2 regions of the Mesorhizobium sp. M0001 genome follow, and region 2 is predicted to be linked to the other one. Evidence: predicted binding sites of a transcription regulator. Region 2 holds the regulator's gene; the other holds the start of a gene.
What was found. The regulator HrcA, encoded in region 2, represses chaperone genes, less so after heat shock. The targets are predictions, from matches to a motif close to GTTAGCACTCNCNNNNNGNGAGTGCTAAC.
Positions count from the first base shown of each region.

Region 1: a site for HrcA is predicted at 1,318-1,346, ahead of NKK50_RS20065 (co-chaperone GroES). Genes of this name have one in related genera too.

Region 1 covers NZ_JAMYVS010000007.1:57,398-63,017, forward strand. The annotation lists gene groL (chaperonin GroEL) at 1-838, opposite strand, end outside; gene NKK50_RS20065 (co-chaperone GroES) at 903-1,265, opposite strand; gene NKK50_RS20070 (hypothetical protein) at 1,512-1,775, shown strand; gene NKK50_RS20075 (DUF1488 family protein) at 1,772-2,038, shown strand; gene NKK50_RS20080 (hypothetical protein) at 2,082-2,273, opposite strand; gene NKK50_RS20085 (hypothetical protein) at 2,325-2,489, opposite strand; gene NKK50_RS20090 (DUF3168 domain-containing protein) at 2,707-3,114, shown strand; gene NKK50_RS20095 (ester cyclase) at 3,121-3,507, opposite strand; gene NKK50_RS20100 (hypothetical protein) at 3,787-4,047, shown strand; gene NKK50_RS20105 (response regulator transcription factor) at 4,129-4,794, shown strand; gene NKK50_RS20110 (ATP-binding protein) at 4,778-5,620, shown strand, end outside.
Region 2 covers NZ_JAMYVS010000006.1:199,539-205,158, forward strand. The annotation lists gene NKK50_RS19025 (hypothetical protein) at 1-163, shown strand, start outside; gene NKK50_RS19030 (PQQ-dependent sugar dehydrogenase) at 188-1,537, opposite strand; gene NKK50_RS19035 (hypothetical protein) at 1,645-1,845, opposite strand; gene hrcA (heat-inducible transcriptional repressor HrcA) at 1,882-2,967, opposite strand; gene rph (ribonuclease PH) at 3,123-3,839, shown strand; gene NKK50_RS19050 (VOC family protein) at 4,030-4,440, shown strand; gene rdgB (RdgB/HAM1 family non-canonical purine NTP pyrophosphatase) at 4,440-5,087, shown strand; gene hemW (radical SAM family heme chaperone HemW) at 5,087-5,620, shown strand, end outside.

The sequences.
Region 1 (5,620 bases), on a different contig from region 2:
CCGGCGCCTTGACGGCCGCGACCTTGAGGCCGCCGCGCAGCTTGTTGACGACCAGCGTCGCCAGTGCTTCGCCTTCGACGTCTTCCGAGATGATCAGCAACGGCCTGCCGCTCTGCACCACTGCTTCGAGGATCGGCAGCATCGCCTGCAGATTGCCGAGCTTCTTCTCGTGGATGAGCACGTAAGGCTCTTCCAGTTCGACGCGCATCTTGTCGGCATTGGTGACGAAATAGGGTGAGAGATAGCCGCGGTCGAACTGCATGCCTTCGACGACGTCGAGTTCGGTGTCGGCGGTCTTGGCCTCCTCGACGGTGATGACGCCGTCATTGCCGACCTTGTCCATCGCCTTGGCGATCATGGCGCCGACGCTGGCATCGCCATTGGCGGCGATGGTGCCGACCTGCGCGATCTCGGCCGACGACTTGACCTTCTTGGCCTTCGCCTTGATGTCCTTGACCACGGCGGCGACAGCCTGGTCGATGCCACGCTTGAGGTCCATCGGGTTCATGCCCGCGGCAACCAGCTTGGCGCCTTCGCGCAGGATCGATGCGGCCAGCACCGTGGCGGTGGTGGTGCCGTCACCGGCGAGGTCGTTGGTCTTCGAAGCCACTTCGCGCACCATCTGCGCGCCCATGTTCTCGAACTTGTCAGCAAGCTCGATTTCCTTGGCCACCGTCACACCGTCCTTGGTGATGCGCGGCGCGCCATAGGCCTTGTCGATGATGACGTTGCGGCCCTTGGGGCCGAGCGTGACCTTCACCGCATTGGTGAGGATCTCGACGCCGCGCAGCATGCGGTCGCGCGCGTCGGTGGCGAATTTGATTTCCTTGGCAGACATTTTTTTCAATCCCGTTGGTGTGGTGAAGCAAGCGGCTCGCCGGAGCCTGGCAAAGCCAGGCCGGTCAGGCGGCCTTCTTGGCTTTGACGCTCTTCTCGGTGACGACCGTCCCGCTCTTGCCGATATTGGCCGTCTCGCTCTTGTCGATGACGCCCATAATGTCGGCTTCCTTCATGATCAGCAGGTCCTCGCCGTCGATCTTGACCTCGGTGCCCGACCATTTGCCGAACAGGATGAAGTCGCCGGCCTTGACGTCGAGCGGAACAAGCGCGCCGTTTTCGTCGCGTGCGCCCGGCCCAACGGCGATGACTTCGCCTTCCTGCGGCTTTTCCTTGGCATTGTCGGGAATGATGATGCCGCCCTTGGATTTGACATCGCCTTCGGCGCGCCGGATGACGACGCGGTCGTGGAGTGGCCGAAACTTCATGAGAACTTCTTTCTGGGGCCGGCATAGGCGACCGCGCCGTTCTTATAGGCGTATTGGCACTCGATAGATAGGAGTGCCAAAAATTATTCGTGGCCAAAATTAAATATTAAAAAGTATTATGATGTCTGCCGGATTCGAAACGTCGCGAGGCGCCTAGATATTTCGAAAAATTGAATTTCGAGGCCAAAGCGACTATTTATATCGTAAGTTCGATTTCACCATTTCAGGCACGAGGAGATTTAGGCGATGGCCGAAGGCAATCAGAGCATCATGGAAAAAGCTGAAGCCCGCTTCATGGACAAGCAGAAGAAGACGGCCGAGCGCAACAAGGCAACCTCCGACTACATGTCCGAAGCGAGGGCCAGGGAGATCAAGACGGCAAGGCTCAGGGAATTGCGCCTGGCCAAGGAAGAGGCCGACCGCGTCGCGGAAGCCTTGAACCCGACACCGAAGAAGAAGCGGGCTACCGTCAAGAAAGCCGCCGCCGCGCCGAAGGGGGGCACGTCATGAGCCTGACATTCCCCAATCCAAGCCGCTTCTATGACGAGGCCGGCAAGCGCATCCGCTTTGTCGGCCATGACGGCATGTTCCAGATTTCCTTCTCTGTCGCCGCCGATGCCCTCTCGAAGGCGCCATCAGGGACGGCGACCGCGGAAGCCACCTATCTGGCGGCCTTCGATACCGCGTCCAGCTCCATCCATGACATTGCCAGCAAGGCCTACGCCCGCACCCGCAAGAGCATTTATGTGCTCACAGCCGCAGATTTCGGCTAGCGCGCGTTCGTCTTGCAATCAGAGCGGCTGAGATCAGCGTGCGTCAGGACTTGCGGTCGGCTTTTGCCCGCCGCTTGACGTCCCGGCTGTTCAGGCGGTCGGCCATCGCTTCCGCATCGCGCAAATTCATGGCCACCATTACCTGTTGCTTAAGCTCGACAGGCTGCCCGGTGAAGATGTCGAAGATAGTCCAGCTCTCGGGCTCGTCCATGCGCAACGCGTAGCGGTTTGCCATATCGGCATCAGGCCCTTGACATGAAAAATGCCGCCGCCAGGATCAGGATTGTCAGGCCACCACCGACAGCTTCAAGGCCAGGCCGCCATGCATTGAAAGTATCTCGCGCATGCGCAGGGCCACGGTGCTCTTCGACAGGGCGGGTGCTGCCGCAATCGCGACCGGGGGCTTGACGCCAAGCTTTCCAAAGGCCGGCAGCAGCGGTGGCGTTCGCATGAAATGACCTCGAATTGCCGGAGAAAACAGGGCTCCTCATAACACCCTTCTTGAAACTCCCCGCATGCCAAATAGAACCCGGTCCGTGAAAGGGCCATGCCGCCCGATTCGCCGCCTTCCATCAGGCGGATCGTCATCTGGCGCAATCCGTGCAACGCGGTTAGGTTGCGCGCGAAACTGAGGTTGTTCAAAGCGTGACAGGCGAACGGAGACGACGATGACGGCGCCCGGCGATTTGCTGCAAGCCTTGTTCATGAGATTGAAGAGCGATGCCTCGCTGACGGCGCTGCTCGGCGGCGCCGGGTTGCGCGAGCAGGCGGCCGACAGTGCCGCCTTCCCTTATGTGACCTATGGCAGGACCAGCGCATTCGATCTGGACACCGGCGCCGACAATGATGACGACCAGCTCATCACGCTGCATGTCTGGTCGAAGGCGCAAGGCGAGGCCGAGACGCGTCTGATCATGGACAGCATCCGGGCGCGCCTTGACGGCGCCGCTTTCGCCACCGGCTCGCGCGACCAGACCCGCCTGTCCCTGGAGTTCGCCGAGGCCCGCTACGACGAGGACCTGGCGCTCTACCACGGGGTGCTGCGGATACGCGCTCTCACCGAGCAAAGTGATTGAAGCAACCTAGATTTGCGCCTGGATCTCGGCCTTGTCGATGACTGACCACACCTCGAGGATGCGACCCTCTCCGAATTCGTAGAAAACATTCTCAGCGAACGACACGCGCTTGCCGTTCACCGGCAGGCCGAACAGCACGCCCTTGGGATGACAGTCGAAATGCAGGCGCGCCGCCACGCGCGGCGGCTGGCAGACCAGCAGTTCGATGTTGAAGCGGAGGTCGGGTATCGCCTCGAAATCGCCTTCGAGCATACGGCGATAACCCGACAGGCCGAGCATTTCGCCATTGTGCTGCACCTCGTCGCCGACAAAGTCTCCAAGTTTCGCCCAGTCCTGGGCATTCAGGCAAGCGATATAGCCCCGGTAAAGGTCGGCAAGGTGTTTATCCGTCATGGCGCACTCCGATGATTTGACGTTTTCCCGCGCTATTTAGGGCGGTCCCAGAATGGTCTCGCCTTGACCTGTTCCCAATCTGGCTGCGAATTGAGAACCTGCGCGCAAACACCATAGCCGCGCAGCCGGTTTTCCGGTTATGAATCCATTGCCCGGTCTGAGGGACTGGGCAGTAGGATCGCATTCATTCGTTGCGCGCGCAGGGGGTATTGCGGGGATGGATTTTCACCCGTTCACCGTTCATTTCACGTTCAGCACAGTTGCGTTACAACGCCGACCATGAAAACGCTTCGCTCTCATGTCAGAACCGCGATACTGGCGCTCACAGCGGCCGGCCTGTTGGCGTCGCAAGCGACGCCGGCAGCCGCGGCGGATTGCTACGCGATCGGCCAGCAGGTTGCCGAGCAGAATGGCGGCACGCTGGCCAAGGCTTCGCAGACGACGCGTGGCGGCCAGGAGGTCTGCGTCATCGTCGTGCTTGTGCCGGGCAAGGACGGCCAGCGTCCGCGCCGCTCCGAGATCGTCGTCCCGGCGAACTGATCCAATCTTCCCCCTTGCAGGGTCGTTTCCCAGACCACCGGAATCGGCCTATAGCTGACCCATCAACAGGCCTGACCGATCATGCGCGTACTCGTCGTCGAAGATGACAAGGATCTCAACCGGCAACTGGCCGACGCGCTGGTCGATGCCGGCTATGTCGTCGACCGCTCCTATGACGGCGAGGAGGGGCATTTCCTCGGCGACACCGAGCCCTACGATGCCGTCGTGCTCGACATAGGCCTGCCGCAGATGGACGGCATCAGCGTCGTCGAGCGCTGGCGCCGCAACGGCCGCAAGATGCCGGTGCTGATCCTGACAGCGCGCGACCGCTGGAGCGACAAGGTGTCGGGCATCGATGCCGGCGCCGACGACTATGTCACCAAGCCGTTCCACATCGAGGAGGTGCTGGCCAGGGTGAGGGCGCTGATCCGCCGCGCCGCCGGCCATGCCTCGTCCGAGCTCACTTGCGGGCCGCTGCGCCTCGACACCAAGGCCTCCAAGGCCGATGTCAACGGCGTGCCGCTGAAGCTGACCTCGCATGAGTTCCGCCTGCTGGCGTATCTGATGCACCATATGGGCGAGGTGGTGTCGCGCACCGAGCTGGTCGAGCATCTCTACGACCAGGATTTCGACCGCGATTCCAACACCATCGAGGTCTTTGTCGGCCGGCTGCGCAAGAAGATGGGCATCGACATGATCGAAACCGTGCGCGGCATGGGCTATCGCATGCGTGAGCCGGAGGCGTAAGGCGGAACCGCTCCCCATACCAGCAAGGAAGCCTTTTTCGGCGCGGCTCTGGCCGCGCTCGCTGGCCTTCCGCGTCATCGGCTTTTCCACGATCTGGGCGATCCTCACCCTGATCGTCATCTTCACTCTGATCACCACGCTCTACCGCCAGGCCAGCGAGCGCGGCTTCGACAGCCTGCTGTCGGCGCATCTGTTCAATCTGATCGGCTCGGTCGGCGTTTCCGAATCCGGCCAGCTCACCGGTGCTCCCGACCTTGGCGACCTGCGCTTCTCGGAGCCGAATTCGGGCTGGTACTGGTCGGTGGAGCCGGCTTCCGAAGGTGTGCACGGCAACCTTCATTCGTCCTCGATGACCACGACGATCCCGTCGCCGACCGTCGCCGAGGTGCCGTTCAATTCGAGCTTCCAGCGCAGCTACTCCACCGACGGTATCGGCGACGAGCAGCTCGAAGTGTTCGAGAGCGAATTCGTGCTCGACGCCAAGAACCGCGCCGCGCGCTTCCGCGTGATGGGCAACAAGACCGAGCTCGAACAGGAGATCGCCACCTTCCAGGGCCGATTGCTGACCTATCTCAGCCTGTTCGGCGTCGGCATGATCGCCATCAATGCGATCGCTATCCTGCTCGGCCTCCAGCCCTTGCGCCGGGTTCGCAACGCGCTTGCCCAGGTGCGCGAAGGCACGGCGCAGCGGCTCGATGGCCGGTTTCCCGCCGAGATCGAGCCGCTCGCCAACGAAACCAATGCGCTGATCGAAAACAACAAGCGCATCGTCGAGCGCTCGCGTACGCAGGTCGGCAACCTTGCCCATTCGCTGAAGACGCCGCTC
Region 2 (5,620 bases):
TTACGAACACGATTTCAGCGACGGCCGCTTCGCGCAAGGGGCGAAGAAGTCCTTCGGCTCGGTCGGCCTCTTCAATCTCAGGGATACCGGTTTTGATGACCGCGTCTCATCGGCCGAGGTGATCCATACCTATCCCAAGGTGATCCATCGGGACGTGCATTAGGGCCGGATTGCGCTGTTCGCCGGCTCAGGATGGGCCATCGACATGGGTGATGCGCCAGATGGTGCCGTTGCCATCCTCGGTTACGATAAGCGCGCCGTCCTTGGCCACCGCGACGCCGACCGGCCGGCCCCAGACGGCGTCGTCGGAGAGGACGAAGCCGGTGATGAAATCCTGGTACTCGCCGGTCGGCTTGCCGTCGCTGAATCTCAGCCGCACCACCTTGTAGCCGGTCCTCATACCACGGTTCCAGGAGCCGTGCAGGGCGACGAAGGCGTCACCCTTGTACTCTGCCGGGAAATTGCCGCCGTCATAGAAGGCGATGTTGAGCGGCGCCGAATGCGCCTGCATCAGCACGTCGGGCACGGTGACCGAGCCGGCGAGGTCTGGGCGCGCGCCCTCGTGACGCGGGTCCTCGTTGGCGCCGATATAATACCAGGGCCAGCCATAGAAGGCGCCGTCCTTGACTGAGGTGGCATATTCGAACGGCACATCGTCGCCGAGACCGTCGCGCTCGTTGACGACACACCACAGCGCGCCGGTGGCCGGCTGCACGGTCATGCCCGAGCAATTGCGCAGGCCGGTAGCGAGGATGCGGCCATTCTTGCCGTCGGGGCCGAAGGCCAGCACGTCGGCACGGCCATCCTCGGAACCCCAGGTGGCGCCGAGTGGCTGTGATTTTGCCCAGGCGTCAAGGCCGCCCTTCGGTGCCTTCTGCATGCCCTCCGCGACGTTCGATCCGGAGCCGACCGAGAGATACAGCGTCTTCCCGTCCGGCGAGAAGGCGATATCGCGGGTCCAGTGGCCGCCGGTAGGGATGTCGGAGACAATCGTCTCCGGTTCGCCGGACGCTTTAAGGTCGCCGTCGCGATAGGCGTAGCGGACCACGCTGTCGTTGTTGGCGACGTAGACCCATTGCGGCTTGTCGCCAGGCGGGTAGAAGGCGATGCCATAGGGCTGGTTGAGATTGTCGGCAAAAATGCCCTCTTCGGCCGGCTTCGCGCTACCTTTGGCCAGCCGATAGATGCGGATCTGGTTGGCGTCGCTGTCGGCGACGAACAGGTCGCCGTTCGGCGCCACGCGCACGACCCGCGGATTGGAAATGCCGGAAGCAACCAGTTCGGCCGAAAACCCAGGCGGCAGGACGGGCTTCGCGCCCTCGGGCCGATCGCCGAGGCCGGCGCTGTTGGAGGCGGATCCGGTGATGTTGGGTCTTTTCAGATCATCCGGCCTAATCAGCCGGCGCACACCTGGCTTGTCGGCCTTCCAGTCGCCGAAAGCGTCCTTGCCGGTCAGCAGCAGTTGATCAGCCTGCTGGGCGAAGGCGCTGGTGGCCAGAAGCAGGGCAAGGCCTGCGAAGCCGGCAATCCGGATCATGCTGTTCTCCTCGAACTCGCGCCGTCGGCGCGTCACGACAAGGGAGATATTGTGCGGCCGCCGCAAAAGAGAAGCGTGCGCGCGCGCAGATTCGACGAGAGAACCGCTCAACTTTCCTCTTCGACGTCGAGATCGTCGTCGAGACGCTTTTCCAATGCGACGAGATCTTCCGGCAGCGGCAAGCCCATGGCGCGCATTTCGCGCAGTTTTTCGCGCAGCTGCTCCTGGATTTCGTGCTCGTCCTCCGGCTGGTTGACCATTTCTTCGAGCAGCATGCTGATCTGGGCCTTGAACGATTCAAGCGCCATTCTGCGCCCTCCTTTACGGTGATCCCGGCTTCGGAATTATCTTAACATCCGGGTAATCAATTGCGCAGTGTAGTCGACCATAGGCACGATGCGGGCATAATTCAGCCTGGTCGGGCCGATGACGCCGAGCGCGCCGACGACGCGGGCGTCCTTGTCGCGGTAAGGCGCCACGACCAGCGACGAGCCGGAGAGCGAGAACAGCTTGTTTTCCGAGCCGATGAAGATCCGCACGCCGGGGCCGTCCTCTGCGAGGTCGAGCAGCTGGATCAGCCCGTCCTGCGTCTCCAGATCCTCGAACAGGTGCCGCAGCAATTCGATATCGGCCTGGGCGGTGACGTTTTCGAGCAAATTGGCGCGGCCGCGCACGATAAGGCGCGCCGGCAGGCCGCTATCGGCGCCGGCCCACACCGCCAGGCCTTTCTCGACCAGATCCTGCGACAGCGTGTCCAGCGCTGCCCTGGTCTCGTCCTTGATGCGGGCGATCTCGATGCGCGCCTCGGCGAGCGTGCGGCCCCTGATATGGGCGTTGAGGAAGTTGGAGGCCTCGTGCAGCTGCGAGACGGTGATGCCGGCCGGCAGGTCGACGACGCGGTTCTCGACATCGCCATTCTGCGACACCATCACCGCCAGCGCCTTGGTCGGCTCGAGTTGGATGAACTCGATGTGCTTCAGCGCCACCTCGTTCTTGGTGGCGAGCACCAGGCCGGCGCCGCGCGACATGCCCGACAGCATCTGGCTGGCCTCGGTCAGCATGTGTTCCAGCGTCGCGCCCGAGCCGGAGGCGCGCACCTGCGCCTCGATGACCCGGCGTTCCTCGTCGGAGAGATCGCCAAGCTCCATGAAGGCATCGACGAAGAAGCGCAGGCCGGTCTGGGTCGGCAGGCGCCCGGCCGAGATATGCGGGGCATAGATCAGGCCGAGATGTTCGAGGTCGCTCATCACATTGCGGATGGTGGCCGGCGACAGCGACGACGGCAGGATGCGCGACAGGCTGCGCGATCCCACAGGCTCACCGTCCTTCAGATAGGATTCGACGATGCGCCTAAAAATGTCGCGCGAACGCATGTCGAGCGATTGCAGCGCGGGCGCCAGCAGACTGGGTTCGGTGACTGCCTTGGTCATTCGAGCCAAAAACCTCCGGCTCAAGGATATAGACTTCCATCGCCCCCGCGCAACCCGGCGTCTGTGCCAGATCGCCCGGCCTTTTCCTTTGCGCCATGGGCTGCATGCGTCTACAAGCCGCCGACGCAACCGTAAAAGAACAGAAAGAGGCCTCGATGCGCCCTTCTAAACGCCAAGCCGACGAAATGCGCGCCATCTCCTTCGAGCGCGGCGTCTCCAAACACGCGGAAGGCTCGTGCCTGGTGAAATTCGGCGACACGCATGTGTTGTGCACGGCGAGCCTGGAGGAAAAGGTGCCGGGCTGGATGCGCAATTCCGGCAAGGGCTGGGTGACGGCCGAATACGGCATGCTGCCGCGTTCGACCGGCGAGCGCATGCGCCGTGAAGCCTCGGCCGGCAAGCAAGGCGGCCGCACGCTCGAAATCCAGCGGCTGATCGGCCGCTCCTTGCGCGCCGTTGTCGACCTGCAGGCACTGGGCGAACAGCAGATCACCGTCGACTGCGACGTCATCCAGGCCGATGGCGGCACCCGCACGGCCTCGATCACCGGCGGCTGGGTGGCGCTCTACGATTGCCTGCGCTGGATGGAAGCGCGGCAGATGGCCAGTGTTGCCAAGGTGCTGAAGGACCATGTCGCGGCAATTTCCTGCGGCATCCACGACGCCAAGCCGGTCATCGACCTCGACTATATCGAGGATTCGTCTGCCGGCACCGACGCCAATTTCGTCATGACCGGCAAGGGCGGCATCGTCGAGATCCAGGGCACCGCCGAGGGCGAGCCGTTCTCGGAAGGTCAGTTCGCGGAGCTGATGGGGTTGGCCAAGAAGGGCATTCAGCGGCTGGTGAGCTTGCAGCAGATGGCTGTGGCCTGATTGAATTTAACGTGATGACGTCGGCGATCCTTCACACCCCCCTCTGGCCTGCCGGCCATCTCCCCCGCAAGGGGGGAGATCAGAGGTCGCTACCGTTTTCGCCAACCATCAACGTTGAGACGCCGCCAGCGGAACTGCCAATCTCCCCCCTTGCGGGGGGGATGCCCGGCAGGGCAGAGGGGGGTGCCTGATGCAACCCTCCGCTATTCTTGAGTCAGCGCTTTACGTCACGGATCTCGCCGCTGCCGAAGCCTTCTACTCCAACGTCCTCGGCCTCCCTCTCCTCGGCAAGGTCGACGGCCGCCATCTCTTCTTCCGCTGCGGCCCGGGCGTGCTGCTCATCTTCAACGCCGAAGCCACCAAAATCCCGCCGGCGCCCGATGCGCGGCTGAAAGTGCCGCCGCATGGCACGGTCGGCGAGGGCCATCTCTGCTTTGCCGCAAGTGAGGATGAACTCGCACAGTGGAAGGCGCAACTTGAGGCGAAAAACATCGCCATCGAAAGCGAATTCGAATGGCCGCAGGGCGGGCGCTCGATCTACATACGCGACCCCTCGGGCAATTCGATCGAATTCGCCGAGCCAAGGATCTGGGGCCTTTGATGCATTCTCTCGATGGAAAGAAGATCGTCGTTGCCAGCCACAATGAAGGCAAGCTGCGCGAATTCGCCGATTTGATGGGTCCGTTCGGCTTCGAGGCGAAGTCGGCCAAGGACTACGGCTTGCCGGAACCGGAGGAGACCGGCACCACCTTCGAGGAAAACGCCTACATCAAGGCCTTCGCCGCGGCTAAGGCGACCGGCCTGCCGGCGCTGTCGGACGATTCGGGCCTGTGCGTCGACGCGCTCGACGGCGCCCCCGGCGTCTACACCGCCAATTGGGCCGAAGCTCCCGATGGCAGCCGCGACTTCGGGATGGCCATGCAGCGCACCGAAGTGGCCTTGCAGGAGGTCGGCGCCGCCAAGCCAGCGCAGCGCAAGGGGCGGTTCGTCGCCGTCATCTGCCTGGCCTTCCCCAATGGCGAGGCTGAATATTATCGCGGCGAAGCTGAGGGAACGCTGGTGTGGCCGCCGCGCGGCGAACTGGGCTTCGGCTACGACCCGGTGTTTTTGCCCGACGGTTTCGACAAGACGTTCGGCGAGATGAGCGCTGAGGAAAAACACGGCTGGAAGCCCGGTCAGCCGACGGCGCTGTCGCACCGCGCCCGCGCCTTCCAGAAATTCGCCCGCGCCAGGTTAGGCTCAGCTTAATGTCGCTGGACCGCAGCCCGGGCTTCGGGGTCTACATCCATTGGCCGTTCTGCGCCGCCAAATGCCCGTATTGCGACTTCAACAGCCATGTCCGTCACCAGCCGGTCGACCAGGAGCGCTTTGCCCGCGCCTTCGAGAACGAGCTGAAGACCATGAGCGAGCGGACCGGGCCGCGCGAAGTGACCAGTATCTTTCTCGGCGGCGGCACACCGTCGCTGATGCAGCCGCAGACGGTGGGGGCGGTGCTGGACGCCGTGGCGAAGAACTGGACGGTGCCCGACGGCATCGAGGTGACGCTGGAAGCCAATCCGTCCTCGGTCGAGGCCGAGCGATTTCGCGGCTACCGCGCCGCCGGCGTCAACCGTGTGTCGCTCGGCGTGCAGGCGCTGAACGACAAGGATCTGCGCTTCCTCGGCCGGCTGCACAATGTCGACGAGGCGCTGCATGCAATTGGCCTGGCACGGGACATATTCCCAAGACTTTCCTTCGACCTGATCTACGCCCGCCCCGGCCAGACGCTGGATGACTGGCAG